4 regions of the Brevibacillus sp. BD137 genome follow, and region 4 is predicted to be linked to each of the others. Evidence: riboswitches for the same ligand, from Rfam matches in the RefSeq annotation. Region 4 holds a riboswitch; each other region holds the start of a gene.
The links. Region 4 has a riboswitch for S-adenosylmethionine ahead of ODZ53_RS02040 (homoserine dehydrogenase). Riboswitches for the same ligand answer to the same signal wherever they lie in the genome.
Positions count from the first base shown of each region.

Region 1 (7,850 bases), on a different contig from region 4:
GAAAAAAGATATTCAAGAAGAGTCTGCTATCGATGTCGCTGAATTAAAAAACACCGAGGTCGAAATGGAAAGCAACGAGCAACAGGAAGAGTCTGTAGGTGGAGTTGAAAAAATTCGTACGGAATTGTCCCTAAGCCCGATTTGGGAGAGCGAGCTGGATTCCGAGAAAAAGTATACGCTTCGCTTTTTGCAAGAAGAATTGCCAGAGATGCGTAAAGGCATGATTAGCGTAACGGGATTCAGTATGATTCCCCAGCCAAATGGCATGACGGTAGCGATGTTCTTCCGTAACTCGACAAATAAGCCAGTTCGGATCAAAAACGTTGGGTTAGCGATTTATCTTGATGATAATGCGTTTGCAAGGATCAAGGTGGATTTGTCAGATATGGGCGCAATTCCACCGCATACCAGCCGTCCGTGGGAGGTATTGTTCCCGGAAGAGAGCTATCTGCATGAAAACTTCACCTTTAACCGCTGGAAAGTGGTTATGAAGGCTGGTAGAAATTCGCATGTATGGCCGCGTAATCTGGAGCTCGATCCTGAAATGGAAAGCCGCATGACCGATCGCCAAAAGGATCGTTTAGAAGCGTTGACGCAGTCTTTGCCAATGATTCCGATTAATACCGTACAGGTTACTGGATTCGATATCGGAATGACAAAGGAAGGACATTTGGTAGCAGCGATGCTCTTCCGCAATGGGATGGCCCATGATTACCGTCCAGATGAAATCAAGCTGACGATTGCTGATGCTAATGGTGATCTGGTAGCAACAGGTGTACTCGACGCAAGCAGCATTAATGTGAAGCCGGGTTACAGCCGTCCATGGATGATTGTATTCCCGCCAAATTTAGTGAAAAAGCCTGATGCCGACCTGAAAAGATGGACGCTTGAGGTAGAATAGGGCGCAATACTTTTGAGGTTGGGAAAGAGGAGGTTGACTTATGAGTTGGTTATTGGAAAATTGGTTTGGTTCCAAGGAGAGCTTGGAGCAAGTACGCGAAGATATTCATGAGAATCTTCATAGAGAGTTTTATTTGGGTGTATCCGGATTAGAGAATCCGCAGCAATCTGCGAACCGTGTGGAATCCAAGGAATTGTTTTTGGTGCTGAACGGTCCGTGGGATGATCAATTGGACGAAGCGGAGCATGAGCTCTTGCAATACGCGCATGATGAAATGCCTCCGGTTGTTCGTAACGAAGTAGGTATCATTCCTTTCTTTACACAGGTTACCAATGATGGTTTCTTGGTTCTTACCTACGTTCGTAATGCGACTGACCGCAGCATTTTGCTGCAAAGGCTTCCGTTGTCTTTGGTGACGGAGGATGGAGAGGAAGTCGCGAGAAAGACTTTTGATCTGATTACATCTGGTCCAGTGATGGAAATGTCCAGCCGTCCGATGGAATTCATGTTCCGCTGGGATGAATTCGATCGTATTCCTGAACAAGAGGTTCCATTGAAGCTGGCCTTTATCAAGCCGGAACAGCAAGAAGTCGAAGAGAATCAAAACTTTAATCTGGGTCTGAGTGCAGATGAATCCAAGCAATACATGCAGCAGGCAGCAGAAAAGGCTCCGATTGTAGAGGGCAAAGTAGATTTGCAAGTCCTCGACATCAAGCCAGGTGAAGATAACGGCTTGAAAGTCATCGTTGCTTTCCGTAACGGTCTGGCAAAACGTCTTGAATTTACCGAAGTGCCGATTATCGTTCATGATAAGGATGGCGATACTGTAGCACGTGTACACTTTACCCTGGAAAACATGAAGGTAGAAGCAAATAGCCATCGTATATGGGCATTTGATATTCCGTTCTCCTCCATTAAAAAGGAAGAGGTAAATCTGGCGGAACTGACTGCTTTTATTCCAAAAGCTCAGCAAAGAAAAAAAGAAAAAGCTCAGGTAGCACCTGAAGTGGAAGACAATAAAGGTTTGTTACAGTAAGGAGAAAACCCTTTTTGCCCATGGTGAAAAGGGTTTTGTTCTTTTCTAACGTTCCAAATATTGGCTAATCAGGGTTGCATGTCTCCCTTTTCATCCGCTATGCTAGGACGAGAAGATAAATACCTGAATTCCTTTTAGACTGCTGATTTTGCAGGGGAGAGAAGGAAGGACTGTTTTACATGAAAAAATCAGTGAACATGTCAGTAGCGACTGCGATAAGTGTCGCACTATTGATGGCAAACAACCAAACAATCTATGCTGCAGCACCACCAGCATCGAATGACTACTATTTAAGTAACCAGCTTCATTTGAGTCAGATTAGAGCTCAACAGGCCTGGTCAGTCGTAAATAGTAATGAACAGATTATCATCGCGGTGCTAGACTCTGGTGCGGATTATAGGCATCCTGATTTGAAGGACAACCTTTTGCCGGGTGTGAATCTGGTCAATCCCGGGGGATCGGCCCAGGACGATAACGGACATGGAACAGAAGTAACTGGTGTACTGGCTGCTAGCGGGAATAATAGCATTGGTGTATCTGGTGTCTTGTGGAATGCCAAGATTTTGCCGATTAAAGTTTTGGCCAAAAATGGTGATACTACGGTCCAGACTCTTGCTAAGGGTATCAATACTGCCTTGGATCGTGGTGCCAAAGTCATTCTGATGTCTCTCAGCAGCATGTCCTACTCCAAAGAACTGGCGAATGCTGTGCAACGAGCGGAAAGAAGCGGAGCCGTTCTGATTGCAGCGAGTGGCAATGAGAGTAGCCGAGTGGCTTATCCGGCAGCTTATCCCACGGTGGTAGCGGTAGGGGCTGTAAGGAGTAACAATGAAGTGCTGTATCAAAGCAATACGGGACCTGAGCTTAACCTGGTAGCGCCCGGTTTCAATGTTTATACGACCAAGCTAGGGGGGAAATACGGTTCCTTTAGCGGTACTTCAGCAGCCGCACCACAAGTAGCGGGTGCAGCGGCTCTCATACTAGCTCGTCATCCCAAACTAAGTCCATTTGATGTAAGACAATTGCTTTATCAAACGGCTACGGATTTAGGGGAAAAGGGGTGGGACCGGAAAACGGGCTACGGGTTGCTAAATGTCGACAAGGCAGTTCGAACGTCCTTATCCTATGACTTTTTAGAGCCGAATAATCAGACGTACTCAGCAAAAGCGTTCCCGATCGAGTCTCAGATACGTGGAAATTTGGGACCAAAAGATACGATAGACTGGCTGAAGATGGACATCCCTTACGATGGGAAGGTCAGCTTTACAGCGTCAGTGACATCCGGTATTTCTTCCGCGATGGCAGCTACCTTTTACCCAGAGAATCGTGCGCCGATTACACAGTACTTCGGAAATGGGGATACGATAACTGTCCCGGTCAAAGCGGGGAAAATGAATATCCGGTTAATGCGTAACGGAGGGGTCAACAACGCTTTTACCTACGTGCTGACGAGTAAGTTTACCATCAATCCGGACCGTAACGAACCGAATGATACGCAAGAGACGGCAAGGCCACTCGTAGGCAACGAAATCAGTGTAACAGGCAATTTTCACGATGAAGGGGATCAGGATTGGTTCTCCTACTATGTTCGTGAATACGGGCATTTGGATGTCGCTGTTAGTCCTGATAACAAGCGTGTCGATTTATTGCTGAGTATTGGTAAACAAGAGCTCGGTAAAAAGATGGTTGTCTGGGACCCTACCTACGATAATGGAACAAAAGACAATCCGACAGAGCGCGTCCAAAAAGAAGTGTCACCAGGGAAGTATTACATCCGTGTGAGTGAGTACAATCGCAATGCGGTGAATGGCGAATATCAGCTGGATCTGGGATACACGCCAGTAAAAAAAGATTTTAATGAGCCGAATGACACCTATCAAACAGCGTCTCCGTTAAGCGGTGGGACAGTGATGTCAGGCACGATACCGACAGCTACCGATTCCGACTGGTTCCAATTTACTGTGAATAGTGAATCGTATGTCACGTTCCGAGCGCCGTACATTCCTGTCGATAGCGGCTTTCGTTTCGCGCTCTATAGCGACCGAAATATGAACTATGCGCTTGCTTCGACGAATGAGGTAGCGGAGCTGTCTAAGCGAGGAAACGATATTATCGGTTTGCGTTTGCAGCCAGGAAAATATTATGTACGCCTTAATAGTGGTACTTCGTTCAAATATGAATCGTACCGACTCACGGTGACGCAGCAGAAATTGATAGCGGGTTATCGCGATATTTCGGACCACTGGGCGCGCTCGGAGATCGTCAGACTTAGCTCTCGCGATATTGTAAATGGGTTTAATGATGCGTCATTCAAGCCGAATCAGGCAGTGACCCGTGCAGAGTTTGCGACGATGCTGCTTAAATCGATGCGTGCGACCGGTTCTAAGGTAGCGACTACCTACACAGGAAAAGCGACCTTCCGGGATATGCCAAAGCGGCACTGGGCGTATCACAACTTAGGTGTAGCTTATCAATTGGGAATTTTGAAAGGGTACCCGAAGAATGAAATGAAGCCGGATCAGCCGATATCGCGTGCAGAGATGGCGGTAATGATCGCCCGGGCACGTAATGTGTTGATGTATAATCACGGTACCTCGAATTATCGGGATGTGCCAACGAGTCACTGGGCTTCTCCTGCCATCGAGGCTTTGACATCGAGAAATTGGGTTAATGGGTACGGTTCTTCCTTTAAACCGAATGGAAGAGCAACTCGCGCCGAGGTAGTGGTGGTACTTTCAAAAGCCTATCAATTATAAGTAAAATTTTTCCTATTGACATCTCTGAAAAAAACAATTATTCTATTATCCGTAATGGATACTCTTATCCAGAGCAGGCGGAGGGACTGGCCCTATGAAGCCCGGCAACCGAGCTAGAGCGGTGCTAACCAGCAGAACGGACATCTGTTCTGGCCGATAAGAGGATGAAGGAAGCAAAAAACGCTCAAACCTTTTCCTCCTAAAAATTGGAAAAGGTTTTTTATTTGCGTTTACGTAGATAAAATCCTAACTCGGCTACCACACTATTTGTATGAGGTCAAAGGAGGTATTTTCTCATGGCTTTGCAAAAAGGTCGTCGTCTGTTTACATCCGAATCTGTAACTGAAGGACATCCGGATAAAATTTGTGACCAAATTTCCGACTCCATCTTGGATGCGATCCTCTCCAAAGATCCAAACGCTCGCGTAGCTTGCGAAACTTCCGTAACTACTGGTTTGGTTCTCGTAGCAGGTGAAATCACTACAAACACTTATGTGGATATCCAAAAGCTCGTTCGTGAAACCATTCGTGAAATCGGCTATGACCGTGCGAAATTCGGTTTTGACGCTGACACTTGCGGTGTTATTACTGCAATTGGCGAGCAGTCCGCTGACATTGCACTTGGTGTAGACCAAGCATTGGAAGCACGCGAAGGCAAAATGACTGATGCTGAGATCGAAGCAATTGGTGCTGGTGACCAAGGTTTGATGTTTGGTTTTGCTTGCAATGAAACACCTGAACTGATGCCACTTCCAATCAGCATGTCTCACCAATTGGCTCGTCGTCTGACTGAAGTACGTAAAAACGGAACACTTGCTTACCTCCGTCCTGACGGAAAAACACAAGTAACCGTTGAGTACGATGGCGACAAACCAGTTCGTATCGATACAATCGTTATTTCTACCCAACATGCTCCTGAAACAACTTTGGAGCAAATCAAGCAAGATCTGGTTGAACACGTAATCAAACCAGTTGTTCCAGCTGAACTGTTGGACGCTGAAACCAAATACTTCATCAACCCAACTGGCCGTTTCGTAATTGGTGGACCACAAGGGGATGCTGGCTTGACTGGCCGCAAAATCATCGTAGATACTTACGGCGGTTATGCTCGTCATGGCGGTGGTGCGTTCTCCGGTAAAGATCCGACGAAAGTTGACCGTTCCGGTGCTTACGCGGCTCGTTATGTAGCGAAAAACATCGTGGCTGCTGGCCTCGCAGACAAATGCGAAGTACAAGTTGCTTACGCAATTGGTGTAGCACAACCAGTTTCCATCGCAGTAGATACATTCGGCACAGGTACCATTTCCGAAGAAGCTCTGGTGAAATTGGTTCGCAAACACTTCGACCTGCGTCCTGCTGGTATCATCAAGCAGCTCGACCTGCGTCGCCCTATCTACAAACAAACAGCTGCATATGGCCACTTCGGACGCAATGACCTGAATGTTCCTTGGGAGCAAACAGACAAAGCAGAAGTTCTGAAGCAAGAGGCTGCTCAACTCTAATATTCGAAAGACATAAAAAGAGCCTGGTGTTGCTACTGGGCTCTTTTTCTTTTAGGAGCAGAGTCATCCAATTATTGGGTCAATTGTTGCACAGGAATTTGTATGACTGTGTCGAATCTCCTAGTGAGGAAGTAGAGGAGGGGTTTTTTTGCCGAACAGAAGGCTCTTCCTGATCGTGTTTCTTACTTTTTTGTTTTTTATAGTGGCTATTGGGTTCTTAGGCGAATCTTTTCTGGAAAAAAAGAATAAACAAGAAGTGCAACCTTTTCCCCAAGTGGATACGTCTATAAGCATAAGTGAGACAAAAAATGCTGAGCCAAACGTCACACCAACAGAAGAAGCAGTGGTTCAAACGAAAAAGTGGTATAACAATCAGGTTGTTGTTTTGACGTACCATCATGTCACGGATCAATCGAATCAGCGGTATGTCATAGCTCCTGATCAATTTGCCCAACACATGAAATTTTTGCATGATAATGACCTGAATCCGATTTCGCTGGAGGAGTTCCTGCGATTTATGGAGACGGGTACCTTACCGACTGAGAATGCTGTTTTGATTACGTTTGACGATGGGTATGAGAGTTACTACAAAGAAGCATTTCCGATCTTACGTACATACGGCTACCCTTCAGTGAACTTCGCGATTGCGGGGCGCTTAAGAGATGTAGCTGATCGAAAACGGGAGAATATGACGCCACCACTTACGCGTCAACAAGTTAATGAAATGATTCAATCGGGACTGGTTACAATCGGGTCCCATACGTACAGTCTGCATGAAGAGGAAGAAAGAAATGAGTGGGGCGATCTTGGCCCAGAAACAGCTCCGGTCTTTCTGAAGGACTTGCATCGTTTAGAGGACGAAAAAGAGTACAGGGACCGCCTCTTTGTGGATTTTCGTATATCTCGCGTCAGCTTAAGCGATTGGATGAAGCAAGAGATCGAAGTCATCTCGTTGCCGTTTGGATACACAAGTCCAATCGTACTGGAGACAGCTCGTGAAGCTGGCTACCGCTATGTGTTTACATCTAATCGTGGATTCGTAAAACAGGGAACAGATCCATTTGCCATTCCACGCAATGACATGGGACTGCGAGACGTAAAAGAAGAGCACCTCCAACAGTTGTTCACGAAGGCTAAAAATGAGTTTGAAGGAGAGCAATCATGAACAAAGCGATAGACATCAGCGTGCTGGACGGGGTGATCAAACGAACGATTGAAACCGTAGAAACGAGTAAAACCCAAATATTTGATATAGCTGAAAACGCCAGACAGCATGGCAACTCATTGAAGTTTGAATTACATGAACTTCGACAAGAGATTTCCAAAGTGATTCAAAAAGTCGATGCGCTTGAACTTGCATATCGCAAATCACGCAACAAGCTCGTCTTGGTCAGTCGCAATTTTCATATGTACACGGAGGAAGACATTCGGGTTGCGTATGAAGAGGCGAGCCGTATTCAGGTAGAACTGTCCATTTACCGCGAGCGGGAAAACAATTTGAAGCGCAGAAGAAATGATTTGGAGCGTCAACTACGTACTTTGGAAGAAACGATCGTCCGAGCAGAAAAGCTGGTTTCTCAAATGGGCGTCGTGCTTGGTTACTTGACGGGTGACTTAAGCAAGATAGGCGAGGCACTGGAATCGGCTAAGCAGCA
Region 1 is NZ_JAOTNO010000003.1:71,043-78,892, reverse strand. It holds gene ODZ53_RS07080 (SLAP domain-containing protein) at 1-901, shown strand, start outside; gene ODZ53_RS07075 (SLAP domain-containing protein) at 942-1,937, shown strand; gene ODZ53_RS07070 (S8 family peptidase) at 2,117-4,693, shown strand; SAM riboswitch class I at 4,755-4,856, shown strand; gene metK (methionine adenosyltransferase) at 4,990-6,195, shown strand; gene ODZ53_RS07060 (polysaccharide deacetylase family protein) at 6,344-7,360, shown strand; gene ODZ53_RS07055 (sensor histidine kinase) at 7,357-7,850, shown strand, end outside.
Region 1: another riboswitch for S-adenosylmethionine. It lies ahead of metK (methionine adenosyltransferase); the one in region 4 lies ahead of ODZ53_RS02040 (homoserine dehydrogenase).

Region 2 (7,850 bases), on a different contig from region 4:
CTTAAAGGTGTCGAGAATCTCTTGTTTTTCCTCGTCTGTTGGGCTGTAGTTATCACGGTGCTTTGGATCAAGGCGATCCACGCCCCATTTTTCGTAAATGATCTCTTGGGTATCCAGGAAGGAGACAACTTCCTCGGGTGCGGAGATGTACTCATTGTTGTCGTGAAAACGAATTTGTGCCATCGTTTATTCCTCCTTAATTGGTGGTTGTAGTGGACACGACTGCTTGGCGCAATTGCAGCCAGCGGGCGTGATACTCGAATAGGAATTCAAAAGCTTCCAGATGGCGCTTGGCCTCGAAGTCATTGCCGCCCCACGTGTAGATACCGTGGTTACGGATGAGTACGCCGGGAACTTCTGGTGTGATTACTTTTTCAATGGCGGCAGCCAAGGTCGGAATATCGGCAAAGTTCTCAACAATCGGAACAGTAATGCGCGCGTTTTCTTCCCAGATTCCGAGTCCCTTGATCAGCTCTTGTCCTTGGATGGAAAAAGCGCGTTGTCCAAAGTACAGCTCGGAAATGAGATTATTCCATACGGTATGGACGTGGAAGCATGCCCCTGCCTTCGGGAACGTTTTGTAGACGACGGCGTGGATGAGCGTTTCCGCGGAAGGCTTGAGAGCAGTTTCATCCACTGGACGCGAGTCTTGATCCACGACCAGATAGTCTTCGGGGGACAGCTTTGTTTTGTCTTTGCCGCTTGCCGTTACGGCAAATTGCAAGGGATCGTTTTGTATTTTAATAGAGAGATTGCCACTGGTGCCGGGAAACCAGTCCCGGCGGGCAAATGTCAGCTTGGCGTCATCCAGACGGCGAAAGGCATCCAGACGTTGTTCGAGTGTTGCAATCATGAATTAGACGACCTCCTGTTGGATTTGCTGTAAAATACGAATCACATCGTGGAATGTGGCAAACTTGCTATGCGGCAATTGCAGCTCTTCTGCCTTGTCAGCAAGGAAGGAACGGGCAATCACATAATCAGCGATTTTGGCTCCAGCCAAATCAGTGATGGAGTCGCCGATGACGATGCGGAAATGGGTTGCTGGATCGTAACGGCGGATGATGGTCGTCTTGCACATGCCGCAGCCGTTCGTGCAATGTTCATCGCAAGCGTTTGGCCACGTAATGGTGATGCGCTCTCCGCTGAAATCACTGCCATTGCAGTAGATCGGTACATCGGTAAGATCGAAGGGTGCCAGGATAGGCTCCAGGAAAAAGTCGATGCCGCCACTCGTGATCAACAGCTCGATGCCTTCTTCGCGGCAATAGCTCACAAATTCAGCAAATCCCGGGCGAATGGTCGCTTCATGGACAATAAAATCAATAATGTCCTGGCGCAAGGAGGAGGGCAAGAGCTGAAACAGCTTGCCAACCCCTTCCTGAACGCTTATTTTTTGCGAAAGGATTTGCTCCGTCAAGGCTTCCCACTCAGGGGGAGCGAACTTGCGGACAATCGCTACAATGTTGTCTTTTTCGGTAATCGTTCCGTCGAAATCGCAGAACAGGACGAGCTTCTTACTCATCGCGCGCCACCCCACTTTTCCAGGGCGACCGCCAGTTCTTGTGATTCCGAGGAGGCTTCTTCCAATGTTCGGCCTGCGGTGACTGCATCAATCGCAGCAACGAATGCTTTCGCTCCTGCGGTTGCTCCACCGGGATGACCGTGGATTCCGCCTCCTGCATTGACGATTTGATCGAGTCCGAAGTCTTGATAAAGCTGTGGAACCAGCCCCGGATGAATGCCGGCAGACGGAACCGGGAAGGAACGGCGTACACCATTCAATGGATCTGTCAAATGCTTCGCGAGCTGCAACGCTTCTGTTTTGTCCAGAGCGACATTGCCATATGGGGATGGGAAGAGCACCAAATCTGCCCCAGCTACACGCATCAACGTACCGAGTAGAAGCGGGGTGGCGATGCCGTAATCAGGTGATGGATAGTAGGCGCCTGCCAATGCTGGATGCGCCATGATTGGTACGTGTAGGTCAGGATCGGCTGCCAAACGGTGCAGGGCATCGAAGCCAAAGGCCAGCACGTTGAACAAGAGGCAGTCAGCACCCGCCTCTACCGCACGCTTCGCTTTTTCGTTCAGCTCATGCACAGGTCCAGTCAGGTTGGCTGCATAGAGGACGGGCTTGCCAGTTTCAGCTTCGGTCTCCTGTGCGATCTGCTTGAACGCTTTGATCCGTTCGATAAAAGGAGCACGGTCATCTGCAAAGAAGATTTCGTCATCTTTCACGAGATCGACTCCGCCCAAGGCTTGTGCTCGGAATTGCGTCTTCAGATCGTCGAAAGGAAGACCTAGGCACGATTTGAAAATGCTCATCAAGAGCGGACGGTTATGTGCCCCTAAACGTTCGCGCAGACCATCAATGCCGAACTTCGGTCCAGGAAAAGCCTGTAGGAATGATTCAGGGAAAACGATGTCGATGAGCTTGATTTTGCCATCCATCGATAGTTTGCCGAATATTCCGGTTAACAAGGATGGAATGTCCGCTGTAAAATTGCGAGTCGGATAGCTAACGGTAATCAGACCGCGTGTTTCTCCGTTTTCCAGTGTCGTAATCGGTGTCGCGCTCACAGCTTCACCGAGATATGGCGCTAGTTCAGCTTGCTTGGCAAGCGGCAGGTCCGTCCAGGAACCGACTGTCATGCCGACAGCAATGGCTTGCGCTTTTTTGTTCAAGTCTTTTGCTTGTGTGAGATAGGTGACGAGGATACGTTGTTCACTCATGGTACGTCAAATCCTCCTTGAATTAATAAAAAAAGCCTCCCCATTGAGCGGGGAGGCGGTTGTCGACTATGAAAGCGTCTCGTCTCCTCTCATCTCTCGGGTCAGTAGCCGAAACGAGCCCAAATTGCTCGATCTCGACTCTTATCCGTTGGAATTAGCACCGTTTCGCTATCCAAGGTACGCATGATGAGCGTACGATTCATGGTATAGCGCCGGTTGCCGGGCATCATAGGGCCAGTCCCTCAGCCAGCTCGCGATAAGAGTTATTCGTTTCCCCCATGATATGACGTTCATTGTCAGGAGTCAATCCTTGTTTTTGCAGAGAATGTGCAGGAGATTATTAGAAAAATGAGACGAAGATGAAACTTTTTTACAATTCCTTCGTGGCAAGGGGTGAAAGGGTGTGAAGGGCTTGGGAAAGTGGTCTGGAGGACTCACCGGACCTACGAAAGAACTGCTGAAGCTCAAGGCAGAAAAGTCGATAACAGCAGCGTTTTTAGGGAAGGTAGACTGGTGGAATTGGGAGCGACCTGCGGCATCCGGAACACCATACAGCTATTGATAGCAAGGTGCGAATTTTTGCACAAAAGGGTGTTGACATCGTGGAAGCGTTGGTTGTATGATTCAAACTAAATCAAAAACCGAATACGTTTTGGATACCTTATCCAGAGAAGGTGGAGGGACTGGCCCGATGATACCCGGCAACCGACATGACGCCATTCAGACGCGAGAAAGCGACTGATTAACAGGCGACATGCACGGTGCTAATTCCTGCAGAAACAAAAGTGGTCTGGAAGATAAGGGGGACATCAACACGGTTCTTACACGTGACGACAGCGACCTCTTTTCTTCGGGAAAAGAGGTCTTTTTTCGTGCAACGAAGGCTTCACCAAAAAGCTTGGCGAAGCCCAGTTTTCTAATACTCTTGGGACACAAACAAAACAAGTAGAGATAGAGGAAAAATACGTAGAGGGGAGTTTTGGAATCATGGCATATCGCGCATTGACTGAACAGGAAGCAGTAGAGTACGTAAAGGGAATACCGAGTCTTTTTAGCGAAGGAGCAGAGCTGACCAGCCGAGAAATCGGGGATGGCAACCTCAATCTGGTTTTTGACATTCAAGAGCCAGCAACGGGTAAGAGCGTCATTGTTAAGCAAGCACTGCCTTTTGCCCGCGTTGTGGGGGAATCTTGGCCGCTTACGATTGATCGGGCTCGCATCGAGAGCGAGGCACTCCGGATTCAGCACAAATACGTTCCGGACTTGGTGCCACAGGTGTATCATTTCGATGGGGAACTTGCGTTGACCGTCATGGAAAACGTCGGGGACCACATCATCATGCGTAAAGGGTTGATCGAAGGAAAGCGGTATCCGCTATTCGCGAAACAAATTGGCCGTTTTCTCGCGCAAACGTTGTTCTTCACATCCGATCTGGGCGCACATCCATACGATAAAAAAACGCTAGTCGGAACATTCATAAATCCAGAATTATGCAAAATCACAGAAGATCTCGTCTTTACCGATCCGTATGAAAATGCGCCTACTAACGACTTCAACCCGTTGATCCGCCGCGAAGTCGAGGCGATCTGGAACAACAGGCCGCTGAAGCTGGAAATCGCCAAGCTGAAATACGATTTCCTTACGCGCTCGGAGGCACTGCTGCATGGTGACTTGCATACCGGAAGTATTTTCATCACGGAAAACAGCCTAAAAGCAATCGATCCAGAGTTCGCTTACTACGGCCCAATCGGCTTTGACATTGGGGCGATTATAGCCAATCTGCTGCTCAACTACGCAGGACAGCACGGTCTGCAAAAAGATCAAGGAGAACGGGAAGCGTACCGCGAATACTTACTGGAAACAGTCGAGGATGTCTGGAATGAATTCGTTTCGCAATTCGTTCAACTCTGGCACAAGCACGCCAAAGAGCGCAGCGCCCATGTCGAAGGACTGTGGCAAAGCTACGTGAAGCGCCTGATTCAGGATACAGCAGGCTATGCCGGATGCAAAATCTTGCGTCGTGTCATTGGCTTGGCAGGCGTAGCGGACCTGAATGCCATCGAAGACGACCAGACTCGCGCAGAAGCAGAGCGTCTGGCACTCACGATTGGAGAAGCGCTGATTCTCGGTCGCGGCGGCATCGAGGAATCGACAGATATCACGGACATCGTACGCACAATAACTGAACGCTACTACCAGGAGGCTACAGCAGTATGACAACCAGCACTCAATTGGCACCTGTAAAGTGGGAGAATGACGCATTGGTCTTGCTTGACCAGACGCGTCTGCCAGTAGAAACGATCTATTTGAACTTGACCACCTCCGAGCAAGTATGGGGTTCCATCCGACGCTTGGAAGTACGTGGCGCACCAGCCATTGGCATGGCGGCAGCTTACGGGCTCTACCTGGGCATTCGTGGCAGTGAAGCGAGTAACTACGACGATTTTTGGCAGGAATTGAACCAGCAGGCAGACTACCTGGGCTCGTCCCGTCCGACAGCAGTGAATCTGTTCTGGGCATTGGATCGCATTAAGGCTCGTGTTGAAAAAGCAAGCGGTGCGTCGATTGCCGAGTTGAAGGCGGCAGTACTCGATGAAGCATTGGCGATTCAAAAGGAAGACGCTGAAGTATGCCGGACCATCGGGGAGCATCTGCTCACTCTGTTGCATGACGGTATGGGAATTCTCACGCACTGTAATCCAGGGGCATTGGCTACAGCAGCGTACGGTACGGCTACTGCTCCCTTTTATTTGGCAAAGGAACGCGGTTGGAACCTGAAGGTGTACGCGGATGAAACCCGTCCTGTTCTACAAGGAGCTCGTCTTACTGCATTCGAATTGCAGCAAGCAGGGATTGATGTAACGCTGATCTGCGACAACATGGCGGCGATGGTCATGTCCCAAGGAAAAGTAGAGGCTGTCATCGTAGGGACAGACCGCGTAGCAGCGAACGGCGATGTCGCCAACAAAATCGGTACGTATGGGGTAGCGGTATTGGCAAAAGCTCACGGCATTCCTTTTTACGTGGCAGCTCCCTTGTCCTCCGTCGATTTGGACACACCGACAGGCGCAGATATTCCGATTGAAGAGCGTCCAGCCGAGGAAATTACCCATGGTTTGGGCAAACAGGTAGCTCCAGACGATATCAAGGTGTACAATCCTGCGTTCGATGTAACGCCTGCGAAGTACATTACAGCGATCGTTACGGAGACAGGCATTTTCAAGCCGGAAGAGATCGGCAATAGCAAAAAGTAAAAGACATTTTTATATGCGTTCGCCTATTGTTGCTGGCGGGCGCTTTTTGCTCATTTTGGCGTTTTCCAGTAAAATATCCAAGAAAAGGGGAGATTCGTATGCAAACGATCCAACAGATAGCCACCAATGAAGATACGTACCTGAAACAATTAGAAGTAGCTGATGCTGAGGAGTTATTTTTGCTTACGGATTCGAACCGGGAGAAACTTATGGAATGGCTGCCGTGGCTGAATTATACGAAGAAGGTAGAGGATTCTCGCCAATTCATCCAAGCGACGATTCATCAGTACAACGATAATCGCGGCATCCACTATGGTATTTGGTACCAAGGACGTCTGGCTGGCACAGTCGGCGTACATACGGTGGATTGGATCAACAAAAAGACGTCCATTGGCTATTGGCTGGGTACGCAATTTCAGGGAAAGGGCCTGATGACAGAAGCAGTGGCGACCTACTTGGACGTGTTGATCTTCGGGTCATGGGATTTGGAAAAAGTAACGATTCAGGCTGCTACGGAAAACTACAAGAGCAGATCGATCCCGGAACGATTAGGGTTTCAACTGGAAGGGATACTGCGCCGGAATGAATTCCTTTACGATCATTACGTGGATCATGCCACTTACAGCCTGCTAAAAGAGGAATGGCTTGACTGGAAAACCGATAAAAAATCTTAGATTGAACTGTATGCATTGATTGACAATGAAAATTCTGTAAATTACGATGGTGAAGACAGATCAAGAGGGCTGCGCGTGATTCGCAAGCCCTTTTTTAGTCGTGCTGTTAGGTCTAAATAAATAGAGGTGATTTACATGCAGACACTTCGGCAATTATCTTGGTTTTTTCGTGCCTATTGGAAGCGATACGTCATTGGAATCTCTGTGCTGTTTGTCATCGATGTCCTCATGCTATGGCCGCCGAAATTAATCGGGGATACGGTGGATTCGATTCGCAACAGCTCCCTGACGGACGCTGACTTGACGCAAACAGTGGTCATCTTGCTCGTATTGGGTGTGAGCTTGTATGGGTTGCGGTTTCTTTGGCGGTACTTGTTAAATGGGGGAGCCTTGATTCTGGAAAGAACGCTACGTGAGCGACTGTTTGCCCATTTGACCAGAATGACCCCGTCGTTTTTTCATCGCAAACGCAGTGGTGATCTGATGGCCGTGGCTACCAACGACATTCCTGCCATTGAACAAACGGCGAGTACAGGGGTGCTTACGCTTGTCGATGCGTTGTTCATGACCGTGTTGACGCTAGGCGTCATGGTGACCGCGATTGAGTGGAAGCTGACGCTGGCTGCGCTGATCCCGATGCCGTTTTTGGCTTGGTCAACGGCGTACTATGGAAAGTTGCTGCATGATCGCTTTTACTTGGCACAGGAAGCTTTCGGAGAGATGAATGATCATGTTCAACAATCCGTATCGGGCGTTCGGGTATTGAGAGCATTTGTTCAGGAAAAGGCCGATATTGAGGCATATCGCCGGGTCAGTGAAAAAACGTTGGAGCGAAATGTGAGCGTTTCGCGGATCGACGCCCTGTTCGAGCCGACGATCGCGATTATTATTGGCTTCAGCTTTTTGATCGGGCTGGGCTATGGCACGTATTTGGTGTTCACTAGTGCTATCTCCTTAGGAGATTTGGTTGCGTTCAATTTGTACCTGGGACTTTTAATTTGGCCGATGTTCGCTTTTGGTTGGCTGGTTAATGTGTTGCAACGCGGTGGCGCATCCCACAAACGCTTTACAGAGCTAATGGTGGAGCAGCCAGATGTGACGGAAGCAACGAATCCAGTCACGAGCCAAATCGCCAATACCGTAGAAGCACGCCATTTTTCCTTTACGTATCCGGGCACTGACAAGC
Region 2 is NZ_JAOTNO010000023.1:42,425-50,274, reverse strand. It holds gene ODZ53_RS28455 (1,2-dihydroxy-3-keto-5-methylthiopentene dioxygenase) at 1-183, opposite strand, end outside; gene ODZ53_RS28450 (methylthioribulose 1-phosphate dehydratase) at 197-853, opposite strand; gene ODZ53_RS28445 (2-hydroxy-3-keto-5-methylthiopentenyl-1-phosphate phosphatase) at 857-1,525, opposite strand; gene ODZ53_RS28440 (2,3-diketo-5-methylthiopentyl-1-phosphate enolase) at 1,522-2,736, opposite strand; SAM riboswitch class I at 2,823-2,999, opposite strand; gene ODZ53_RS28435 (hypothetical protein) at 3,140-3,298, shown strand; SAM riboswitch class I at 3,395-3,540, shown strand; gene mtnK (S-methyl-5-thioribose kinase) at 3,724-4,953, shown strand; gene mtnA (S-methyl-5-thioribose-1-phosphate isomerase) at 4,950-5,990, shown strand; gene ODZ53_RS28420 (GNAT family N-acetyltransferase) at 6,089-6,664, shown strand; gene ODZ53_RS28415 (ABC transporter ATP-binding protein) at 6,800-7,850, shown strand, end outside.
Region 2: another riboswitch for S-adenosylmethionine. It lies ahead of ODZ53_RS28440 (2,3-diketo-5-methylthiopentyl-1-phosphate enolase); the one in region 4 lies ahead of ODZ53_RS02040 (homoserine dehydrogenase).

Region 3 (7,850 bases), on a different contig from region 4:
GAGGACGCGGAAGCCCGTAACCGTCCGATAAAAGAACACATACAACAGAATCGCAGCCAAAAATGCAAAGTACACGAGTGGCGAATGGCCGGAGACAACGCCTCCGATGACCGGAATATCGTGAATGAAAGGAATCTCGACGGTTGGCAAGCCAGCCATATCCTTATCGTAAAACGCCCCTTTGACACCGAAGATCGCCCGCAGTGCAAATGTCGTCAATCCTAGCGCGAGAAAGTTAATCGCCACACCAACGACGATTTCATTCGCCCTAAGCTTGATCGTCATGTACGCGAATAAGAGCGAAAAGACGATGCTGACCAGAGCTGCAATCAAAACGGCCAGAAAGAGATTCCCGGTAAAATGATTGCCGACAATCGCGGAAAAGGCACCGACCAGTACCAATCCCTCCAAGCCAACATTAAAAATTCCAACACGTGCGCAGAGCGCTCCACCCAAAGCTGCCAACAAGATCGGCGTGACCATCCGAATGGTAGAACTGAGGAGGGACCAATCAAAGAGCTCCATGCGATTCCCCTCCTTTTGCCTTCCGCTTTTTCCACCAGTCGTAGCTGAACTTGGCGGAGATGAATAATATCAATACGGCTTGTATAACACTTGCCAGCTCCAGCGGTACATCCGTATTGCGCTCTACACCCATGGCTCCTGTTTGAAAAGCAGCAAGCAGGATCGAAGTCACAATAATGCCAAGCGGGTGCGAGTTCGCAAGCAAGGCTGCCATCAGGCCCGTCCAGGCGAAGCCTGGTACAGTCAGCGCCCCGTCCACGAAGCGATAGTGCGCCCCCATTACCTCGACGGTTCCCGCCAAGCCAGCCAAGCCACCACTGGCAAACATCCCGGTCAGCATCACCCGAATTCGATTAATTCCTCCGTATTGAGCAAACAGCGAGTTTTGACCCAGCATCTTCACTTCATAGCCAAAAGGCGTAAAACGAAGGACCCAGAACAACAAGAGCGCTGCAACGATCGCAAACAAAAACCCTGCATGCACGCTCATTCCCGCAAACAGCTTTGGAAGCCAAGCGCTTTTCTCCAGCATGACGGTCTGTGCCAGTGCCGCAGAGCCTGAGCGATCCCGGAATGGCTCTGTCACGAGATAGCTCGCAAACAATACCGCAATATAGTTAAAGAGCAACGTAGAGATGAGCAACGGAATGCGAAAGCGTGCTTCCATAAAGCCCGGCAACAACGCCCAGAACCCGCCAACCGCCATTCCCGCGAAAATACCCGCCACAATTTTGATCATTCCCGGCGCTGGCAAATAGATCGCGACTAACGCAGCACTGACGGCACCAAGCACCATTTGCCCTTCCGCTCCCAGGTTGAATACCCCTGCCCGAAATGCGAGGGAAAGACCCAAGGCAATCAGCATGATAGGTGTGGCTCTCGCTAAGGTAGACGTTAAGAAATAAAAACTGCCAAAGGCCCCTTTCCACATTTCCTGGTAGGTTCCCAAGATCGATTCGCCAACGGCAGCAATAACCAGTGCCCCGGTCAACAAACCGATGACGACAGCCAAGAACGGCTGAACCAATGACTTAGATAGCTCTTTGATTGCTGCCATGAATGCTTCCTCCCGCCATGATCACGCTGATTTTTTCTTCGGTTGCCTCCAGGCGTGACAGCTCTCCTGCGATTCTCCCTTTATACATGACCAAAATTCTGTCAGACAAGGCGAGAATTTCGGACAACTCGGAGGAGACGAGCAGGATCCCGTCTCCCTGATTGCGCTTTTCGATCAGCGCCTGATGGATGTACTCCATGGCACCGATATCCACGCCTCGCGTAGGCTCAGCTGCAATCAAAAACGGAGTTTCATGTCCCAACTCCCTTGCTACGATCAGCTTTTGCAAATTTCCACCTGACAGATTCCCTGCCAGCTCCTGCAATTGTCGGGAACCTGTTTTGATGGCAAACTGATCAACCCAGCCTTTTACGACTTGGCGGAATTTCTCCCGCAAAACGACGCCACGGCGGTTATAAGCAGGCTTTCGCTGATAGCCCATCAACGCATTTTCCTCGACGCTTGAGAGTTTGGCCGTTCCCCACAGGTAGCGATCCTCCGGAATATGTGCCAAGCCGGCATCTCGAATGGTGGCTACTGATTTGTTCGTCACATCCTTGCCACCTAACCGCACCGTACCCTCCTGTGCCGCTCGCAAACCACTGATCGCTTGTAGCAGCTCGGATTGTCCATTCCCGGAAACACCTGCGATTCCTACGATTTCCCCGTGGTGTACGGTAAAGCTGACTTGATCGAGCAGGGTCTGCTTTTCTCGAACCGCAAGATTCTCCACCTGCAACAAGGGGCCTTTTTCCAGAGGGACTCGTTCAGCTAGCTCCTGCAATTCTCGTCCGACCATCAATCTTGCCAAATCATCCGCATTTGTCTCATTCCGCGAAACCGTTCCCGTCACTTTGCCCCCGCGCAGTACCGTAATACGATCGGCTACCTCCATGACTTCCTGCAACTTGTGTGTAATCAAAATGACGCTCTTGCCGCTCTTTGCCAAGTTTCGAATCGTTTGCAGCAGGTCGCGTACCTCCAGCGGGGTAAGGACAGCAGTCGGCTCGTCCAACACGATAATATCCGCTCCCTGATACAGGACCTTCAGAATTTCGACCCGTTGCTGTTCCCCGATCGAGCAATTTGCTACCATAGCCTGCGGATGAATCGGAATGCGATACTGCTCACTCAGCGCCCGCACCTTTTCCTCTGCGTCCTTTCTGTTGAAAAAGCCTGCTTGCTTCGGCTCATATCCGATCACGATATTTTCAGTCACACTGAATTCTCCGAAGAGCATAAAGTGCTGGTGAACCATCCCGATTCCATTTCGAATCGCGTCCTCTGGTCCGCGAAAAACAACTGGCTTGCCGTTTAACACGATCTCTCCCGACGTCGGCTGCTCCATCCCGTACAGCATCCGCATCAGTGTCGTTTTGCCCGCTCCATTTTCCCCGACAATCGCATGGACCTCTCCTGCTGCCAGTGAGAACGACACCTTGTCGTTAGCGGTAAAATCTCCGTACTTCTTGGTCATGGCCCTCATTTCCAAGCGATCGGTCATTCCCACTCCCTCATTTCTGTACGTCCTTTTATGAAAATGGAAGACCGACTACACAGCCGTAGTCGGTCACATCCATCACTGTGCACAAGCTATAAATAAACGTTCAGTACCGAGAACCTTTTTAAAACTGGTCTGGTACTTTGCGGCTACCCGCTACAATCTCATCGCTGATCGCTTTCACTTTATCCACCACTTCTTGTCCAATAAAAGCGTTCAGCGGCGTCTTGCTTTCGTGCGTGACATAGGTTACACCAACACCTTTTTCCTTCAAGCCGTATGCCACAACACCTGGTTTGAACGTTCCTTCTACAAAGGTCTTCACGGTTTCATAAGCTGCCGCGTCAGTTCCTTTCAATTGGGACAGAACAATATGCTCTGGATCAATCGTCGTACGGTCAACGTCCTGACCTGCTGTGAAGAAACCTTTTTCCTTCGCCGCTTCGAAAACGCCGAGGTCGCCTACTGCTGCTGCACCGTTAATGAAATCAGCGCCTTTGGAAGCTTGGAGCAAAGCCAATTCCTTCGCTTTTGCCGGGTCAGTGAAGCTTCCTACATAGTTGACCATGAGCTCTGCTTTTGGATTTGTCGCTTTCAAGCCCTCTCCGAAGCCAACCGTCCATTTTTTCAACTGCGGAATATCAAGAGCGACAACCATACCCACTTTGTTCGTTTTCGTTGCCAAGCCTGCTGCTGCTCCCACCAGGTAAGCCGCTTCCTGCTCGCGGAAGGTAACACTGCGAACGTTTGGCAAATCCACTACCGTATCAATAATCGCAAAATTACGGTCAGGATTTTCGGTAGCTACTTTTTTCAATGCATCCTCTGATGTAAAGGAAGAAGTGATGATCAAATCATAATTTTCTGCAACAGCCACACGCAGATTTTCTTCAATCGCTCCATGGTCTGTAGATTCGATCGTTTTTACTTCTGCCCCCAGCTCTTGTGCAGCTTTCTTGGCACCCTCGTCCATTTGTTGGAAGAATGGATTGACACCGATTTTCTCAGGCAAAATCAAGGCAATTCGCTTTTTGGCCGCGCCCTCTTGTCCTGCTGCTTGTCCTCCTGGCTGATCTGCCGGTGCGCTTGTGCCAGTCGAGCACCCTGTTGCCAATACTGCGAATGTCGTTAATGCCAGCAATAACTTCTTCATGATGTATCTCTCCCTATCCGAACTTTACGTTTTTCTTTATCCTATTAGGTAATGTACGGCTTTTTACCTATTTTTTCAATACCATTTACGAATATTCTCTTATAAAATTAATTTATCGTTCGTTTATTCCTCCTCTTCTTTTACAAATACAACAAAAAAACTCTCCCCGGAGGAAGAGTTTGCGTACGAAGCCGTTCTCTTCCTCATCTGTCAAAACCATGGTACAGGTTTTGCAGGAATTGGCACCTTTCTGTTCATGCATAGACATGATCAGTGGTTGCCGGGCATCATCGGGCCAGTCCCTCCGCCGCTCTTGATAAGGTGGGTGAATATATTTAGTTACAATGGAATTCATTCTAGCAGAACGGTTCGAAAATGCAATTCTTTTTTCTCAATTCCAAACACTTCTACAAGTAAATAAAAGTTTAAAAAGTCATCTTTTCAGCACCGAGAAATTGGCGAGAAGCGCAACCTCTAATTTACGTGAAAGGTTTGCTGGAGGCGATGCGACAACGTATTCAGCTCGCCCAGCTCTTCCGTAATCTCACGCACTTTTTGATGCTGGTTTTCTGCTGTCGCAAACAGCTCTTCTAAGTTGGCTACGGATTCCTCGGTTACGGCTGTAATGGTCGACATCTCGATGGCAACCTCGCCGGAACGCACTTTTACCCGGTCCATGCTGGAGCTTACTTGATCAGCTGCTTCTAGGAAGGCCATCATACCAGCACGCACTGCTTCAATGGAGGCCACTGTTTTTACGGCCAGCTCTTGGCCTTTTGCAACAGACACTTCCCCACTGCTCATATGTTGCACCGCATTCTCACTTTCCTGGTGGAGTGACTTGAGAATGTCGGTAATTTCCTGTGTGGCTGTCGCGCTTTGTTCTGCCAGCTTGCGTACCTCATCCGCTACCACAGCAAATCCCCGTCCATGCTCGCCTGCACGCGCCGATTCAATCGCCGCATTCAGTGCCAAGAGATTCGTTTGTGTCGCGATCTGATTAATAGCGCCGACAATTTCCTCTACGCGATTCGCCTGCCGATTGAGCTGGTGAATCGTAGAGGCTGCTACATTGACTGCTTGCACAATTTGCTCCATCTGTGAGGACAGATCGTTCATCATCTGAACGCTTTCTGTCAGACGACGGTTGTTTTGTTGCGATTCTGTTTTCATTGCGTTGGTCTGCGATGTGACTGCCTCGATTTCCTGATCGATGGATTGAACCTCTTCTTCGATCTTCACCGTAGAATTCGCCTGTGATTCCATGCCGACGGCGACTTCCTTGAAGGCTACCATCATTTCATCTGTATTGCGCTTCGTACCTTCCGCATGCTCATGCACATGATCGCTTGTACGATCTAGCTGCTCCGTCATTTCCTGGATGTTCAAAAGCATTTCTCCCAGACGGCGCTCCTTCTCTTCCGCTTCCTGCCTTGCGTCGTGCGCTTTTTGCAGAGAGGCTTGTCCGGCGAGACAGAGATACGTTACGGCTCCCATCATCATGAGAATCGTGACAATACGCATAAGCAAATTGAGCTCCGAAAAATCGCCATCGAAGATCTGGTAGGTTCCTGTGTAGAACCCAATAACCGTGACAATGATTTGGGTAATTCCCGCTGTTACGACCAGCTTCCAATCCAAATACGCTGCTAAAAAGCCCATGACGATAAAAGCGAGGAAGGTGATCTCCTGGTAATCGGTAAAGTGATCGAATGAAATCGCATAAAACATGAGTCCAATTGCCACCAGGTAACGAATTACAAGACTATCCTTGCGAATGAAATAATACGGCGAAACAATTAAAGTGACCAGCAATCCCAAGGACGTCACTTTCCAGAAATTCACATCCACTTGGTAGGCAATGAGCCCCGCCATCCACAAATGATTCCATAGGATAAAAATCATAAAGCCTTCTTTGTCAGTTAAGGTATTGCGAATCAATTGAATCATAATTGCCCCCCTTTTCCTTTTTACTTATGTATCGGATTCTTTCCCCATTATATAGCCAAACCTTTGGCAAATTTGTGAAAAAAGTGAGAACAGCCAAAAACAATTTCGAATAGGCTATTACACAACTCTCGCGTACAGGAGGTAAACGGAGAAAAGTGGAACTTAATCAATTGCCAGCTACCGTGCTGACACGGACGATTAGCCGTCCGAACACCACGATTTACTATCCGCAATTGGCGGGATTAGCCAACCAGCAAGCGGAAAAAGATATCAACCGGGCGATTTATCAAACGGTTCAAGGCTTAATTCACGAGCAACAACGGGTCCAGGTACCGGGAAATACAGAAATGCAAGGAAGCTACGAAATCAAGACAAACGAACGCGGCATTTTCAGTGTTGTGTTGAGCAACTACGCCTATACACCGCAAATGGCTCACGGCATGACCTTCCTCGGTTCGATCACCGCTGATATCCAAACAGGCAAGCTGTATACGCTGCGGGAATTATTCAAGCCAGGAAGCGATTACGTCAAGGTGATTTCCGAAAACATCAAGCGTCAAATCAAAGAAAGAAACATCCCCACACTTAATGGCTTTACTTCGATTAAGCCCGATCAAGATTATTACATCGCCGACAAAGCACTGGTCATCTACTTCCAGTTGTACGAAATTACGCCCTACTACGTCGGTTTCCCCATGTTCCCCATTTCGGTCTATGAACTGGAGCCAATCATCAATGAAAAAGGTCCACTGAGCATCTTGTCCGCAGATTAAATGCACTGTACCGCCGTATTTTTCACCCAGGTGAGTGTCTTCTTTCATGACACTCGCCTGATTCTATTTGTGTCAGAAAATCCATAATTTCGCCATCGAATAAACGTTTACTTATATGTCCAGAACTGCTAGTATGTTATTGTACATATTTACTTAAGCAATAAGTGTACGATATATCGGACCAGCTTTCCTGGAGGTATATACTCATGCAATATTATGGTCATCGAATTAGCCAAACCGCAAGAATATTCAGCAAATCACTAAATGGGTCTATGGCTCCCATGGGATTATACAGCTCGCAATGGGGTATTATTCTTTGCTTGCATTATCGTGAATCGCTTACTCAGGTTCAATTGAGCAACTACCTGAATGTTGAAGCCCCGACGATTACCCGGACACTCACCCGTTTGGAAGAGATGGGCTGGATCATTCGCTCAGAGGGTGATGACAAGCGTGAGCGCTATGTGTCCTTGTCTCCGCAAGCAATCGAACGGTTCCCGGAATGGTTGGAGGCTGCAAAAGTGCAAGAAGAGCTGGCACTCCGCGGCGTTGACGAAGCAGAGCTCGCTATCTTTAACCGCGTTTTGAAGAAAATGAACGATAATTTACAGCCGTTGTAACAAATAAAAAATGACTTCGCCCAAAAGCAGTTTGGTGAAGTCATTTTTTGTTAGCCATTTTTCCGTGTGCTATGGATGAGGGTGTTAAGCTCTTGTTCCAATTGAATCAGTTCAAGCTGTATCTGTTGCTTTTGCAATTGTTTTTTCTGTTGCAGTACTTGTTTCTTCAAATCATTTGATTCTTTGTCATTCGCTTGTTTGTCTGTAGAAGCAGGCTGCTCCGGTTCCACCTGTCCAGTCGAACCTATGGCAGCTAAGAAAGTGCCAATCA
Region 3 is NZ_JAOTNO010000003.1:278,548-286,397, forward strand. It holds gene ODZ53_RS07970 (ABC transporter permease) at 1-525, opposite strand, end outside; gene ODZ53_RS07975 (ABC transporter permease) at 512-1,582, opposite strand; gene ODZ53_RS07980 (ABC transporter ATP-binding protein) at 1,557-3,086, opposite strand; gene ODZ53_RS07985 (BMP family lipoprotein) at 3,208-4,236, opposite strand; SAM riboswitch class I at 4,437-4,559, opposite strand; gene ODZ53_RS07990 (methyl-accepting chemotaxis protein) at 4,711-6,186, opposite strand; gene ODZ53_RS07995 (DUF3298 and DUF4163 domain-containing protein) at 6,342-6,959, shown strand; gene ODZ53_RS08000 (MarR family winged helix-turn-helix transcriptional regulator) at 7,166-7,579, shown strand; gene ODZ53_RS08005 (hypothetical protein) at 7,630-7,850, opposite strand, start outside.
Region 3: another riboswitch for S-adenosylmethionine. It lies ahead of ODZ53_RS07985 (BMP family lipoprotein); the one in region 4 lies ahead of ODZ53_RS02040 (homoserine dehydrogenase).

Region 4 (7,850 bases):
CAATTGCCAATATTCTTCGCGCTATGACGCCTACCGCGAAGGGAAGGTTTTACGTGCTTTTGATCCTGCTTTTTCAAACGGAGCCTTGATGGACATCGGTATTTATTGTCTTTATCCTTTACTCATCCTTTTTGGCAAACCAGACGTGATCAAAGCAGACGGAATCGTGCTTGATTCTGGAGTGGACGGAGAAGGCAGTATGTTGTTGAAGTATCGAGAGATGGATGCCATCATTAGCTTCTCGAAAATTACGACCTCCTATCAGCCAGCAGAAATTCAAGGGGAGGACGCTACGATGGTGATCGATCGAATCAACCATCTCAAAGAAGTGGACATTCGCTACAGGGACGGACGAACCGAGCAAGTAGCAAGGCCGCAGACCCCGAAGACCATGCATTATGAAATAAGAGAATTCCTACACTTGGCGAAGATCGGGGCCAGACAATCTGCAACGAATTCGCATGAAGTTTCCAAAATGGCCATGCAGGTCATGGATGAAGCGAGAAGGCAGATGGGGATTGTTTTTCCAGCGGATCGAAAAAAACAGTAGGCAAAAGGGAGGGCGTTTGGGATGAAAATGTATGATGTAACCGCCACCGTGTACGAAGGAATGACGGTGTATAAAAACAAGCCGGAAAAACAGCCGAAAATATGTACCGCTACCAACGGTTATGTAACAGAATCGAGAATCGACATGGACCTCCACTCGGGTACCCATGTGGATGCTCCCCTGCACATGGTGAATGCTGGTGATACATTTGAGAGTATTTCCTTGGAGAAGCTAGTGGGCCCTTGCAAGGTTCTCGATCTCACAGCGGTCGAGGACAGAATCACTCGCGCTGACTTGGAGAGCTTCGATCTTGCGCGAGGAGATTTTGTCCTATTTAAAACGAAAAACTCTTTTGAAGAGGCGTTCTCCTTTGAATTTATCTTTCTGTCTGAAGAAGGTGCGGAATATGTAAGTGAGCTAGGGGTGCGTGGCATTGGTACCGATGCACTTGGAATCGAACGCAGCCAGGAAGGTCACCCCACACATAAAAAATTGTTTGCAGCGGGAGTCATTGTCGTGGAAGGCTTACGGCTAGCAGAGGTCCCGCCAGGCGAGTATTTTCTGGTAGCTGCACCACTCAAGCTGGTCGGCACGGATGCAGCCCCGGCAAGGGTCCTATTGTTTGAAGGTTTACATAGTAATTTGTCTATTGAAACTGAATGACGAGGAGTGGGAAACAGATGCTCAGACGACCAGAGCGCGATGAATACGCTGCTTATTTTGACTATTACATTGGTCTTGTACCGGAGGGGGAGCTCCAAACGATCCTCACGCAGCAAGGAGAGAGGCAAGTCGCGTTCTTTTCGTCCCTTGCGCCCGAGCAAATTGATTATCGGTATGCGCCAGGCAAATGGACGGTTAAAGAGGTGTTGGGTCATCTCTTCGATACTGAACGCATCATGAGCTATCGCTTGCTGAGAATCGCGAGAGGAGATCGGACACCCCTCGTCGGTTTTGATGAGAATGCATTTGTCGAACACGGGTGTTTTCAGCTAAGAGATCTGTCTGATTTATTGGAAGAGTATAAGGCTGTCCGTGCTTCCACCATCGCGCAGGTGCGAGGAATCTCGCCAGAAGCGTGGTTGCGTACAGGAATTGCCAACGGAAACAAGCTATCTGCAAGGACATTGGCCTACGTGATTGCTGGACATGAAGCTCACCACACTAGCATTTTGAAAGAACGGTACTTCGGGTAAGGTAAAATCTGAGGGTAGTAGTGAGAATAGACAATTTCATAGGTGGAAACAGGTTCCTTAGGGCGTAACCAACTCGCCACAAGGATAATAGGGAAGCTCGGTGCAAATCCGACACGGTCCCGCCACTGTAAGAGGGGAGTCAGCGTCCAAAAAGCCACTGGTCTATCAAAATAGACGGGGAAGGCGACGCTAGGCGATGAACCCATAGTCAGGAGACCTGCCTGTTTCGACAACACTGATAGACCTACGGGAGATAGGGAGGTGTTAGAGATGGCTTGCGAAAAACAGCGAGTGGACAAGTATGCCCCTCCTTTTCTGGCATTTTCTAACGATCGTCACGGTCGTGCGGAAAATGCTCTTTTTATTTTGGGCAGAATAATAGAAGAGGAGGGCGAGCAATGATACAACTTTTTATTTGCCAATGGTGCGGATATGTTGAGGAAAAAGAGCAGCCTGAGGAGTGCCAGGAGGGCGTGTTTCATTGTGCTTGCTGCAGTATGGAAGAGGTAGAAAGCCTGTTCACCCACAACTGAAATCCTTGCCAAATCAGCTTGCAATCAGAAAAGAAAGAATTTTGTTGACGCTTGCCTTGGAATTTCTTAGAATAAAGCTCAACAGCATAAATAGTTCTTATCCAGAGAGGTGGAGGGTCTGGCCCGATGAAGCCCGGCAACCGTTGCATATTGCAACAAGGTGCCAATTCCTGCGAGACGTTTCGTCTCGAAAGATAAGAAGCGGGTTACTCCATTTGTAGATGAACCTTCTTCTTAGCGAAGAAGGTTTTTTTAATTTCATATTTTCTTTATCCAGAGAGGTGGAGGGACTGGCCCGATGAAGCCCGGCAACCGTCACGTATATTTTGTGACAAGGTGCCAATTCCTGCAGGACATATACGTCCTGGGAGATAAGGAGGGGGAGCATTAGCTGCTATCAAGCCTTCTTCTTATCGAAGATGGCTTTTCTTTTTATCTAAAATTTGGGGTATGGGGTGGTCAGGATGAGTGCAGAAGTAGTACGCGTGGGATTATTGGGATTGGGGACAGTGGGTGGGGGCGTAATCAAAACGATCCGTTCACAACAGGAGAAGCTGGCTTCTCGTCTGGGAAAACGAATTGAGATCGTCAAGGCATTGGTGCGTGACTCGGAAAAAGAGCGGGCGGTTCATGTCGACCCATCTTTACTAACGACAGATTTTGAGGATGTATTGAGAAGCGATGTGGATATCGTGGTGGAGGTCATGGGCGGTGTAGAACCTACCTATGGCTACGTACGTGCTTTGATCGAAAAGGGCTGCCATGTGGTAACCGCCAACAAAGAGCTCCTGGCGAAAAAAGGAACAGAGCTAGTCGATTTGGCAAATCAGTATCAAGTGCATCTTGCCTATGAAGCGAGTGTGGCTGGGGGTATCCCGATCTTGAGTGTGCTCCGGCAGTTCCTACGTACGAACGATATCCAAGGTGTTCGCGGTATTCTCAACGGAACAACGAACTTCATTTTGACGAAAATGGAAGCAGAGCAGCTCTCCTACCAGGAGGTGCTCAAGCAAGCACAGGAGCTGGGCTATGCGGAAGCAGACCCTCGTTCGGATGTAGAAGGCTTTGATGCTATGTACAAATTGTATATCCTGGCACAGCTTGTTTATGGAGAATCGCTGCCTTTAGCGGATGTTGTTCGCAAAGGAATTGCAGATTTGTCAGCAGGTCACATTCGGATTGCAAGCGACTTAGGGTACCGGATCAAGCTGATCGCGCAGGCTTATCAAGACGAAAAAGGCATTCGACTATCTGTTGAACCAACCATGCTTCCGCTGAGCCATCCGTTGGCGCAAATCCACGATGCGTTTAATGCTGTCCAGCTATCCGGCAACATCGTTGGAGACCTGTTGTTTACAGGAAGAGGGGCAGGAGAGCTCCCTACAGCAAGTGCAGTCGTGGAGGATTTGGCCTATTTATTGACACAGCCATTCACGCCGCATCCTACCTGGAAAGAAAAAACGGCTGACAAAGCTGGAGGCACGGTGGACTCGGCAGAACCCGTCCTATGTTATCTGGAGGGCTCATGTCATACTGCGACGCCAGATCGGGTCTTGCATTTCCTTCAGCAGGCCGGGGTGAACGTGCATAAACTAAAAGTCCAATTCGATTTGGGAGGCGTCTTGCGCGCAGGGTTGATCGTGACGGGAATCAGTGAACAGCATGAGTCCTTATTGAAAAATGATTTTGGCTTAGAAGTGCGCTGCTTCCCTATTCTTGAATCTGCGTAAGGAAGAGGAACCATAAGAAGAAAAGCCGTATTTCCAGGAATCTGGAAACACGGCTTCTTTTATCAGGGGGCAGTCTCCACCGCCTTTGCACGTGGCTGCACACGCCCGTCACTTTGTATGTCGACTTGCTCAGAAATGGATTTAATGCGTTTTAACAGGGTAGCGCCGTTGCTTTCATTCATGGGTACAGCTTGTCCCAATTCTGCATGAAATGGAAACATCGTTAGCTCACAATCACCACTTTTGGAGCAGTTTGCTTGCAGGACCATCGTTTCCCAAGTCTTGGGTTCGTTTGAACGTGTGAAAATGAAATTGCCAAGACTGTACGCAATCCATTTGTCGTTGTATCTTTCAAAGCCTTGCAGTACGTGGGGATGACCGCCGACAATCAAATCTGCACCAGCATCGATGTAGGCACGAGACAGCTCCTTTTGATGATCGACAGGATAATCGGAGCGTTCTTTGCCCCAGTGTGCAATCACCACCACGAGATCCGCTTGGCTGTTCGCATCCTGGATCGCTTTCACTGCCAGTGTAGGATCATAGGAAGCGGCCATACCTGGTTGGGAATTCCCTGCAAACCAGCTCGTTTCGGGAATGACCCTGCTGAAGCCGAGAATCGCGATCTTGATGCCGTTCTTTTCTAGGAAAACAGGTGAATAGGCGCGGCTTGCATCCTTACCGGCACCGACGTATTCTATACGGTTTTCGTCCAAAGCGTCAAAGGTATCCAGCAATCCCGGAACGCCTTGGTCCATGGAGTGGTTATTGGCCAGATTCACCACATCAATCCCAGCGTTTTTCATGGCAGGAACAGCAAGTGGCGATGACTTGTAAACATACTCCTTGTTTTGAGCAGCAACACCTGTGTCGGTGATCGGGGTCTCCAAATTGGCAATGGTGATATCATCTTGCAAAAAGAGCGAGCTTACATGTTTGTATGGGTAGTCATAGCTATTTGCAAGTAAGGTTTTCTCAACGTTTCCTGACATCATGATGTCACCGACAAAGGTGAGCTGCACAGAAGACTTTTGGTTCGCTGTATTATCAGGAGCAGGCTGGGTGTTCGGGTTGGCATGTTCTCCATCCATGGCAGTTTGGAATAAGTAGTAGGTTCCGACTACGAAGATGGCCAACACGCTAAAGAGGAGCGTGCTCTTTCCCACACGTGCCCATTTTCTGCGTGAGCGTTTGCGCCGAGCATGTATCCGGCTTGATCTGTTCTCGTTCATTTTTCCCCCTTGTCTTTCTATCCTTACATAAATGAATTTTGATATCCTATAAGTAATACGAAAAAGGGGAGAAAAAAGGTGCGATTAACTTTTGATCATTTGGTTCATTTTGTACATCGGACTCCTCAGGAAGCAGCGGAGCAATTTTGCCAAGCGGGTTTTCATACGGTAGCTGGAGGGCGTCATGCGTCTTGGGGGACATGGAATAGCCTTAGTTATTTCGGGCTTTCTTATGTTGAGTTTTTGGCGGTTGAACACCAGGAGCTTGCTCAACAATCAGAGAATCCGCTCATACGTCAATGCATCGAGGATAAGGCAAAGGGAGAAGGATTCGGCCAGATTGCCCTACGGACCAACGAGATGGATGCGTGGGCAGAGCGCTTGCGAAGCCAAGGCTTGCAGGTTACTGGGCCTGTTGCGGGAAGTCGTACGCGTGATGATGGCACGACGCTTCGATGGCGGATGTTGTTCCTCGAAGATGCAGATAGTACTCTTCTCCCGCCCTTTCTCATTGAATGGTCGCAAACGGATGCAGAGAGAAGAGAAGATTTGACTAATCGCGGCATCATTGGCGCACATCCGAACGGTGCTGCCGATCTCAAGTCTGTAGGGTATGCCGTGACGGATCTGGAAGAAGCAACAGCACGTTGGCAAAGCTGGTTTCGGTGGGAGAAGAGCGAAGTATTCCACGATAAAGAATTGGGGGCCATCTGCCAAGCATTTGAACTTCCGGGTGGAAATGTAGTACTTTGCCAACCGACTGAGGAGGGAATGGCGCAGACTGCATGGAAAAAACGCGGGCAAAGACCGTTTTTTGCGAGGTTGGCAGCAGGAGGGACGAATAGTGAGTATAAGATTGGTGGAGGATCTTACTTTCTAGCAGAGCTGGAATAGTTATGTAGAACCAGGGGTGGTACCAATGAAGTTGACGCCACCCCTGGTAGATCGTTTAATCAGCATTTCCCTTCGTCCCTCGTAAAAGTACATGTGGAACAAGACGAATATATAATAGTTCCCCAATCAGCTCTACAATAGTTTGCGTTACGATGACAGCAGACACTACCCCGTTTAGAGGTTCAGGTAGCGCCAGTGCAAAAGGAAGAACGACAAGAGAGTTTCGGGTTCCTGCACTAAAGATAAGAGCCCGCCCTGCTCCAGTATCTAAACGGAATATACGAGAAACGATGCGTGCAATAATCGGTGCTATGGCCATATAGGCTACATAAACGGGAATCACGTGGCTAATAAAAGGAAAAGAGGTATATAGTTTAGAGATTTGAGATGCAACAACAATAAAAAGGGTTAGTGCCATAAAAGGCACAGGAAGCCATGCTGTAGCATCAAGAAAACGTTCTCCGTATGGTTGGCGTCTTGACCACCATTGAGTAAGGAGAGCAAGTACCAGTGGAGCGACAATAAGACCAAAAAATGCTTCGAAAAACGGTCCGACACTCACAATTTCTGCCGATGTCTTGCCCATAAAAAGCCCTAAATAAATCGGTAATAAAAGCATTTGGGTGACAAAGAGTATAGGGGTTGAAACCAAAACAAGCTTTTCGTTCCCTCTCCCAAGTTGTGTAAAGACAATAACATAGTCAATGCAGGGAGTAAGCAAAACAAGAAGTACACCTAATCGTATTGCTGGATCGCTTGGAAGAAAATGGGTCAATCCCCAAACAAGGATAGGTATAGCTATGTAATTCGTAACAAGCAGTGCATAAATGAACTTTCGATTCGATAATGCCTCTTTTAAACGAAAAAACGGTATTTGGGCAAACATCCCATACAGTAAGATGGCAAGTATCAATGAAATCATGCTATCTAAGCTCTCACTGGATTCTGGCCATAACAAGCCTATTCCAGCAGCGATAAGGAGTACGAAAGCATAAAGCCACACTTGATTCTTTTCCAATTCTTCTCTTGAAATCACCTCTTGTACTTCCCCTTCCTAACAGTCCTCTGTCTAATATCTGTATCATCGAGTGAAGCTGTTTTTTCTTCTCCTCAAGTTGGATGCGTTTAAGTAGTCGTTCGTCATAGCGACGTTGTCCCGTTTTTACGCTCCGGGGCAGGGAGCAAACCAAAAACCACCTCGAAATGGAGGTGGTCTTTTTACTAGGTGCCAAACGTCTTTTTGGTTAAATTCCGGTACATCACCAGCATCGCGATACGCCAAGGCACGAGCATACCAAATGCGAGCAAGAAGAACAGTCCACCTGTTTGAATCGGTGTAAAGCTATCATTGATCAACAGTTTAATAATCAGCCGGATGACCAACAGACCGGACAAAATGAAGAAAAACGCACGGGACCGTTTCAAATACACATCTTGCCCAATGATTTCGAAGCGTGACGTCATAATCAACGGAATCGAAAAGATTACCCCAACCACAAAGGCTACAATATCAAACTTGGGCGGTAATTGCGCCTCCGGGAACAAGAACATCGCAAACCCTGTCGCCATAAAGAATGGTGGCAAAATAATGCTTTTTGCAGAAGCCGGCTTTTTTTGCCGACGCATTCTCAAAAAGATCACTGCAATAGCCATCACGAGAGGCAGCAGGATTCCCAAAACGGGAGAGGAAAGGATCTGCATGGAAAAACGCCTCC
Region 4 is NZ_JAOTNO010000001.1:362,643-370,492, reverse strand. It holds gene ODZ53_RS02065 (Gfo/Idh/MocA family protein) at 1-550, shown strand, start outside; gene ODZ53_RS02060 (cyclase family protein) at 572-1,213, shown strand; gene ODZ53_RS02055 (DinB family protein) at 1,231-1,746, shown strand; cobalamin riboswitch at 1,780-1,985, shown strand; gene ODZ53_RS02050 (hypothetical protein) at 2,017-2,148, shown strand; gene ODZ53_RS02045 (hypothetical protein) at 2,145-2,279, shown strand; SAM riboswitch class I at 2,374-2,480, shown strand; SAM riboswitch class I at 2,546-2,657, shown strand; gene ODZ53_RS02040 (homoserine dehydrogenase) at 2,744-4,009, shown strand; gene ODZ53_RS02035 (CapA family protein) at 4,072-5,241, opposite strand; gene ODZ53_RS02030 (VOC family protein) at 5,320-6,135, shown strand; gene ODZ53_RS02025 (arsenic resistance protein) at 6,191-7,171, opposite strand; gene ODZ53_RS02020 (CcdC family protein) at 7,357-7,836, opposite strand.